DNA from 2 places in the Faecalibacillus sp. genome. Region 1 is predicted to be linked to the other one. Evidence: a T-box and tRNA genes for the amino acid it is inferred to sense, from the RefSeq annotation. Region 1 holds a T-box; the other holds one or more tRNA genes.
The links. The T-box of region 1 lies ahead of lysS (lysine--tRNA ligase). A T-box ahead of a tRNA ligase gene usually reads a tRNA of that ligase, here a tRNA-Lys.
Positions count from the first base shown of each region.

Region 2: it encodes a tRNA-Lys, which carries the amino acid that the T-box ahead of lysS (lysine--tRNA ligase) is inferred to sense. The anticodon was not compared.

Region 1 is NZ_JBKYAR010000008.1:47,312-51,743, forward strand. Features, by position in the region: gene ACLVEP_RS04075 (MerR family transcriptional regulator) at 1-404, opposite strand, end outside; gene lysS (lysine--tRNA ligase) at 930-2,420, opposite strand; T-box leader at 2,454-2,686, opposite strand; partial or broken gene ACLVEP_RS04085 (aldo/keto reductase) at 2,777-3,645, opposite strand; gene ACLVEP_RS04090 (DUF6465 family protein) at 3,763-4,134, opposite strand; gene ACLVEP_RS04095 (hypothetical protein) at 4,338-4,432, opposite strand, start outside.
Region 2 is NZ_JBKYAR010000017.1:32,723-37,154, reverse strand. Features, by position in the region: gene ACLVEP_RS07405 (fumarate hydratase) at 1-184, opposite strand, end outside; gene ACLVEP_RS07400 (hypothetical protein) at 181-804, opposite strand; gene ACLVEP_RS07395 (MurR/RpiR family transcriptional regulator) at 814-1,632, opposite strand; gene mscL (large conductance mechanosensitive channel protein MscL) at 1,910-2,353, shown strand; tRNA gene ACLVEP_RS07385 (tRNA-Leu) at 2,435-2,518, opposite strand; tRNA gene ACLVEP_RS07380 (tRNA-Lys) at 2,526-2,601, opposite strand; tRNA gene ACLVEP_RS07375 (tRNA-Thr) at 2,608-2,683, opposite strand; tRNA gene ACLVEP_RS07370 (tRNA-Val) at 2,689-2,764, opposite strand; tRNA gene ACLVEP_RS07365 (tRNA-Glu) at 2,770-2,845, opposite strand; tRNA gene ACLVEP_RS07360 (tRNA-Asn) at 2,849-2,924, opposite strand; gene ACLVEP_RS07355 (hypothetical protein) at 3,102-3,356, shown strand; gene ACLVEP_RS07350 (DegV family protein) at 3,367-4,221, shown strand; gene ACLVEP_RS07345 (dipeptidase) at 4,233-4,432, shown strand, end outside.

The sequences.
Region 1 (4,432 bases):
TCATTTTTCCCATATTTCATCTTTTCCTTAAAATAACTAAAACGAATATAATCTTCCTCTAATTCAATTCCATTGTTACCAATTTCCACTTTTGTTCTTTTTGTATATTCTTTAATTTTTTCTTCTATTTTTTTTATCTTATCTTTTTCATTTTTTAAATAATTTTGTTTAGTATCAAGACAACTTCTTATTGACAGTTTTCCTGAAAGAATAAGCTTTATCTCATCGATAGAAATTTCAAAAGAACGTAACAATAAAATAACTTGAAGGATTTCTATGTCATTTTGAGTATATTGTCGATAATTATTTTTATCCCTTATAGGATTAATCAATCCTTCTTTTTCATAATAAATCAATGCTTGTTTAGTAATACCTAATTGTTCTTCTACATCATGTGTTTTCATAATTAAATCTTCCTTCCTTTGTCTTCATTAAACACTATATGCTAGGAATATAGTCAACATTTTTTTAAGTGAAAGACCATCTTTCTCATGATTGTAACTAAACAAAAAATTTTATTTTTAGATTTTCTTGAAATTACAAACTGTTATCTAATTACTATAAATTTTAATTTATGTGAAAAGTGGTCTTTTATTTTTTTTAATATTAAAATGAAGTTGTCATTAAAAAATTTTTTTCTTTATTAAATAATATCACTTTGATACGAATCATATATATTTTTTATCGAACATACCAAGTAACGTAACTGTCCACATTTTTTATCAAAAAAGTTGGTCATTTTGAGGCCATTTACCCTAATTTTAATGTTTATTTACTTCTTTTAAGCAATAAAAAAAACACATCTAATCAATGATTTTTATACCTAATATAAGTATTATTTTAAGTATATTTATCATTAATAAATGTGTCTTACTTTTATGTATCAAACACAAATTCAAAATCTAAAAAGCGTTGATTTTATCGATGTTTTATTTGTTTCTTGGCTTCATTTGAGGGAATAAGATAACTTCTTGAATAGATTCTTGTCCTGTTAATAACATAACTAATCTATCAATACCCATACCCATTCCACCTGTTGGTGGTAAACCATATTCTAGAGCTTCTACGTAATCTAAATCCATTTCGTTTGCTTCGTCATTTCCTAATTCTTTTTCTTTTAATTGATCAGCAAATCTTTCATATTGATCGATTGGATCATTTAATTCAGTAAATGCGTTAGCATATTCGTTTCCACAGATGAATAATTCAAAACGTTGTGTGAAACGTGGATCTTCTAAGTTCTTTTTAGCAAGTGGTGAGATTTCAATTGGATGACCATATACAAATGTTGGTTCAACAATTGTTTCTTCTACATATTTTTCAAAGAATTCATTGATAATATGTCCATAACCAAAATGAGCTTCTACTTCAATACCATGTTCTTCAGCTAATTTTTTAGCATCTTCAAATGACATATGTTCATTGAAATCAATACCCGTTTTTTCTTTAATAGCTTCTGTCATAGAAACACGTTTAAATCCTGGAGCTAAAGAAATATGATGTCCTTTATAATCTAATTCATAAGTTCCATTAACTTCCATAGCAGCATTAGAAATAATACCTTCAGTTAAATCCATCATACCTTCAAGATCACTAAATGCTTTATAAACTTCAATAGTAGTAAATTCAGGGTTATGAGTTCTATCCATACCTTCATTTCTGAATAAACGCCCAATTTCATAAACAGCATCCATACCACCAACAATTAATCTCTTTAAAGATAATTCAGTAGCAATACGTAAATAGAAATCAGTATCTAATGTATTATGATGTGTAACGAATGGTCTTGCAGCTGCTCCACCTAAGATTGGATTTAATACAGGTGTTTCAACTTCTACATAGTTTTTACTATCTAAATAATGTTGAATTGAACGGATGATTCTTGGTCTTGTAAACGCAATTTTTTTAGCATCTTCATTCATGATTAAGTCAACATATCTTCTTCTATATCTTTCTTCAATATCACTTAAACCATGGAATTTTTCTGGTAAAGGACGTAATGCTTTTGTTAAATGTGTATATTCACTTACTTTAATTGAACATTCTCCAGTATTTGTCATAAATACTGTACCTTTAACCCCAATAATATCTCCAATATCACCTTTTTTAACGATTTCATAAGCATCTTCACCAATAGTATCTTTTCTTACATATAATTGGATTTGTCCATCTCTATCTTGAATATGCATGAAACATACTTTACCTTTACGACGTTTAGTCATAATTCTACCAGCTACAGATACTTCAACAGCCATTTCTTCTAATTCTTCATGAGTTTTTTCACCATATTGTTCTTTAATACCTTTTGAATAAGCAGTTACATCAAATCTTTGACCAAAAGGATCAATCCCTTTATCAATAAGTTCTTGCATTTTTTCTCTACGAACAAGTTCTTGTTCACTAAACTTTCTTTCTTCCATAATTTCCTCCTAAAATATAAAAAACTCTCCATCCCATGGGACGAGAGCTAAATCGTGTTACCACCCAAATTCATTAATAGGTCACCCTATTAACCTCAATAACTATCTATTAATAGTCTTGCCTATAACGTGGCTTACGTCATCTTATCAAAACATCCAAGATGCAGCTCCTAGTCTTTATTCATAATAGTTTCATTATCTTTTCCACCAACCAAGACTCTCTTTGAATGAAGGGCTATTATTACTTATCTATTCATTGCCTTTATTTCTACTTCGTTATCTTAACTTAATTCAAATTTATTGTCAATATAAGCGATAAAATTAGTTTTAATAATGAAAAAATGCACATAAGTGCATTAATCATGAATCTTATTATTTAAAACCATTCTTACAAAATCAGGTTCAAAATGTTTAGCTCTTGATCCTGAATATCCCATATCTAATGATGAAATTTGTTTCATTTCTTCTTCATTTAATTCAAAATCAAAGATATCTATATTTTCTTTTATTCTTTCTACATGTGTTGATTTTGGAATAACAACAACTCCTCTTTGTACATTCCATCTTAGAATTACTTGTCCTACAGACTTATTATATTTAGCTGCAATTCCTTTTAACATTTCATCTTCAAATGGATTATATCTTCCTCCACCTAGTGGTGCCCATGCTTCTGGAATAACATCATAATATTTCATTGTTTCTAATGCTTTTTCTTGTGTATAGTATGGATGAAGTTCTACTTGGTTAACTGTTGGTTTTACTTTAACAACTTCACAGAAGTTTGTAAGTATATTTGGATAGAAGTTAGAAACACCAATTGCTTTTAATTTACCTTCTTGATAAGCAGTTTCCATGGCTCTCCAAGCACTGAAATAATCACCACAAGCTTGATGTAATAAATATAAATCAAAATATTCTAAACCACTTTTTTCTAAAGAAGCTTCAATTCCTTTTTGGGCACTTTCGTAATCCATCATATCTTGTACCCATAATTTAGAAGTAATAAATAAATCTTCTCTTGTACAAAGACCATCAGCAATTGCTCTTTTTACAGCAGCTCCACAGCATCTTCATTATAATAAGCAGCAGCTGTATCAATTAAACGATATCCCGCTTTAATTGCTTGATAAACTGATTCTTCACATTCTTTTTTATCTAGTACTCTAAAAACACCAAAACCTACCATTGGCATTTTTAAACCATTATTTAATGTAACATATTCCATTATATGATCCCCCTTTTGCTTATATTTTAAATCATCTATATAAATCTTCAAATACTTATTAACTATCATCTATCATACATTTAAAGCATAAAAAAAGAACCTCTCGGTTCTCCTCTATTATTTTTTAGTAGTTTTTTTAGCAGTTGTTGCTTTTTTAACAACTGGTTTAGCTTCTTTAGCAGCTACAGCTTTAGCTGGTGCTTTTGCTACAGGAGCTTTTTTAGCTGGTGCTTTTTTTGCAGCTGGTTTTTTAACAACTACTGGATATTCAGGCATAGCATTAACATCTAATTCACCTTTTAATTCAGAACCATCTTTTTTAATTGCTACAAAGAAAACTTTAGCAGTTTCAGGTAAGTAATAAATATTTAAAGTTTCAACTTCTGTTGTTTTTACACCTTGTTCTTTTAAAGTTTCTTTAACGTATTTATCTAAATCACCATCTTTAACATTTTTTTCTTGGTATTGTACTTCGATCATTGTTTTCATATTCTCTCACTTCAAAACCTCAGTTTTTACTTCCTCCTTGGTAAGTATTCTATACTATTTTTTTTATTTGTAAAGTGTTTTTCTTAAGAAAAAGCGCATGAAATCAACATTTTTCTCTAATCACTTATCATAATAATAAAATATTGTTTTATCTTCAAACCTTTTATCTTAATTTGTAAAAAAATAGAATTGGAAACCCAATTCTATTTCTTAGATTTTGAATCAATAATCATGATAAATTTAGTTTTAGCTTCTACACCATCTTTACTATCTGCAAATGTTTTATAATCATTAGCTA
Region 2 (4,432 bases), on a different contig from region 1:
GTTTTTCATGTGCCAACTTAGCATTATCCATTAATACTTGTAATGTTTTTTTCGCAAGCTCACTATCTTCTTCAGCATGTTTTTGTGACAATGCTTTTTCAACATCTTGGGGTAAAATAGTTGCTGCTTCTATACACATCTTTTTAATTGCATCTGTAATTGTTGAACATGTTATTTCTCTCATTGTGCTCTCCTTTTTTTACTATGATAATGGCTTTGATCTTCTAATTGTTCTTGTTTAAACTCATGCCAGCCATTAATAACTTTACCTTGAGGAACCACCAGATTCTTAGCAGTTCCTAAACCTTTTATTAATCCTGCTCGATGATCTGGATCAGGATCTTTATAAGAAGCTCCTGCTTCTAACTTACAACTATAAACATTGATATTTCCTAGTATTTGCGAACCTCGTCCAAAATAACAATTTCCATAAACATTAATATTGCCATCATATCTACCTTCATCATTGAAAATAATTTGTGCTTGATTCATATTGGCCTTAATTGAAATCGGTCCTCCACTGAAAATATTTTCATTACCTACTTCTATTACACCACCATTTTCAGCAACAAAATAAGTATTAGTAAAAAAGGTATTATGACTTCCAATTTTAATTAAAGAATCATGATCACTTTTTATCACAATATTACTATAAAATATATTATCTTTTCCAATATGTACACTTTTACTAATTAATAATGAATATGGATCAAAAACAACATTTTCTAAAGCAACTTCACTTATAATTTCATCAACTGTATAAAAACCATATTGTTTTCTATACTCATCTATCCTATTAATCATCATCTTCACCTATTCAATAATATTATCTTTTACATCAGGATAATAAATAGAATAATATCTAAGTGACATTAATTCCATTGTTGTAAGTAAATTATGTTTACCTGTTCTTTTATATTTTGAATCACCTATTTCAATAATATAATCTGGTTCAAAACCAAAATCAAAATCCTTATCATTTGTAATAACAACAATTTTAGCATTTGATTTTTTAATATATGAAATCATCTTTTGACTACCATTAAAAATATGACCACTAACTGATAAAACAATAGCAATACTATTTTCATCTAATTCCTTAGCACATTGAAGTTGACTCGTTTGTTCCATATAAGCCATTGTAAACTTTTCTAACATCAATAAATCCGTTTGAAAATGTAAAGCAACTGAATGTGAAAATTGTGTTCCAAAAAAAGCTACATTATCACTATCATGAATCAGTTTTAAAACTTCATCTATTATATTCCAATCTAAATAAGAAGAAAGTTGATTTAAAGATGTACAAATTTGTTGACTATAATACGCTGTACTTTTTTCAGGATCATCTTTCATCATATCCAATGGAACATTAATTAAATTATTAAATTTTCTTGATGTTGAACTAAACCAAGCACACTCTTGTTTTAAATGTGCATAATTTTCATAACCTAGTGTTCTACAAAAACGAGAAATGGTTGCTGGAGACACAAAACATTCACTCGCAAGTTTAGAAATTCCCATATGAGCTACTTCTGAAATATGATGTGCCATATACCAGGCAATGTTATAATTTGTATCTGTTTCATTGGCGCTATCTAAATATATTAATAATCTATAAAATAAATTTTTCATGTCATCCTCCCCTATTCTACAATATTATACACTAAATTCATCTTTATGCTTATATAAATTTGTGATAATAAATCACATATTTTTTTACATTTGTGACTTTTTTTAACTATTTTTTACTTATATATTAACAGTGTAGAAAGAAAATAGATTTTACTATTCATATTCCCTCTATTATCTTTCTATATTATTCTTATCCTCCCAAATAAGAATAACATAAAAGGCATCTTGATGTCTTTTTTTCTTTTTCTTATAATAAAGAAAAAGGAGATCAATAATAATGTTAAAAGAATTCAAAGAATTTGCCTTAAAAGGCAACATGATTGATTTAGCTGTTGGGGTTATTATCGGTGGCGCTTTTAATTCATTAGTCACTTCTCTTGTAGAAAACATCATTATGCCTATTTTAAGTTTAGTTACAGGTAAAATTGATTTTTCTAATCTATTTATTGCTTTAGATGGAAATACATACAAAACATTAGCTGCTGCTCAAGCAGCAGGGGCATCTACTGTCAATTATGGTTTATTTATTACTGGTTTACTTAACTTCATTATTATGGCTTTTGTCATCTTTATGATTGTTAAAGCAATGAACAAGTTAAGATCTAAAACTGAAAAACCAGTAGAAGAAAAGCCAACGAAAAAGATTTGTCCTTATTGTCAAAGTGAAATATCTATTAAAGCATCTCGTTGCCCACACTGTACAAGTCAATTAGAAAACTAAAATAGCTTTCTGTAATGTTATTCATTACAAAAAGCTATTTTTATATACAAAAAACATCGATTACTCGATGTCTCTTACAATTGGTGCGGGCGACAGGAATCGAACCTGCACGCCGAAGGCGCTAGATCCTAAGTCTAGTGCGTCTGCCAGTTCCGCCACGCCCGCATTAAAATGGTGACCCGCAGGCGACTCGAACGCCTGACCCTCTGATTAAAAGTCAGATGCTCTACCAACTGAGCTAGCGGGTCAAAATATGGTGCCGGCTAAAGGACTTGAACCCTCAACCTACTGATTACAAGTCAGTTGCTCTACCAATTGAGCTAAGCCGGCATAAATGGTGGAGGTTAACGGGCTCGAACCGCTGACCCTCTGCTTGTAAGGCAGATGCTCTCCCAACTGAGCTAAACCTCCATAAATGGTGACTCGTACGGGATTCGAACCCGTGAATGCATGCGTGAAAGGCATGTGAGTTAACCGTTTCTCCAACGAGCCACATGGCGCTTGAAGTAGGACTCGAACCTACGACCGATCGGTTAACAGCCGATTGCTCTACCAACTGAGCTATTCAAGCAACTTAACAGTGCTCATTTATATTAGCATCCTTTTTCTAATAAATCAACCCTTTTTTATAATTTTTTTAAAAAAATTTTAATTTTCTTTAAAAAACTACACATATATGAATATTATGTATCATTCTTGATTTGATTAATGATATAATTATATAAACATATAACACAAGGAGGACGTTATGGATCAACAAAGAGAACAAGCAAGTCAAATCGCACATGAATTTGTCGTTTATCAAGAAAGTGAACAAGCAGATATTGATGCTAAAGATCATCAATTCGATGCTTTATGGCAAAGTATATATGATGTATGTAAATTAATTAAATTTGGAATAATAGAAGATATCACTGAAGAAGAATTTGAAGAAGCTTATGCTTGGTTAAAAACTACCCAATCTCTTACAGATGATTATCAAGAATTTGATTTAGAATTTTAAGGAGAAGAAAATGGAAAAATATTTAATTGTAACTGATACAACAAGTGCAATGGATCAAGAAATTGCACAAAAGAATGGAATTGAACTTATTTCATTAAGTGTCATTGTAGATGGAAAAGAATATAAAGATCAAATTGATATTTCAACAGAACAACTTTATGACTATTTAAAAGATGGTAAAACACCTTCAACAAGTCAACCAAATACAGGTTATCTTATTGAAAAAATGGAAAAATGGCAAGAAGAAGACTATGAAGCTATCATTATTATTACTTGTTCAGCAGATTTGTCAGGAACAAATAACGGTTTCCATCTTGCTAAAGAAACAGTTGGCTTAGATAATGTTTATATTTATGATAGTCGTCAAGTTGGAGCTCCTGTTATGGATATGGCTATTCGCGCTAAACAACTTGCTGATGAAGGAAAAACAGTGGATGAAATTTTTACAATGTTAGAAGAAAAAACAGCACATTCGTTCTCGTTTTTATATCCAGATAATTTTACTCAACTTTCACGTAGTGGACGTTTATCACCAATGGCAGCCAGAATGGCTTCGATGTTAAAAATCAAAGCTTTGCTTTGTTTAGATGAACAAGGTAAATCTGTTGATAAATATAGTATGTCTCGTACAGAAGTTAAAGTTTTAAAAGCTATCGTTGATAAATTTCATGAATTAGGAGTCAATGCTAAACAATATAAGATTTATATTTCTGATGCTGATAATTTAGTATTTGCTAAAAAAGCAAAATTATTATTTCAAACAACATTCCATGGAATTGAAGTAGAAATCAATGATCTTCCTGCCGTTTTAACATGTCACGGTGGTCTTGCTTGTTGTGCTATTCATTCTACATATAAAATTTAAGGAGAGATTTTATGAAAGTTGTTGATATGCATTGTGATACTATTTTAAAGCTTTATGATGATTTACATCATAGAAAAGCTGGTTCTTTGTTAGAAAATGATGGTCATATTGATTTAAAGAAAATGCAAAAAGGGGATTATTTATTACAAAACTTTGCGATGTTTGTCGATCTAAGCGAAAATCCTCAACCATTTTTAAAAGCAAATCAACT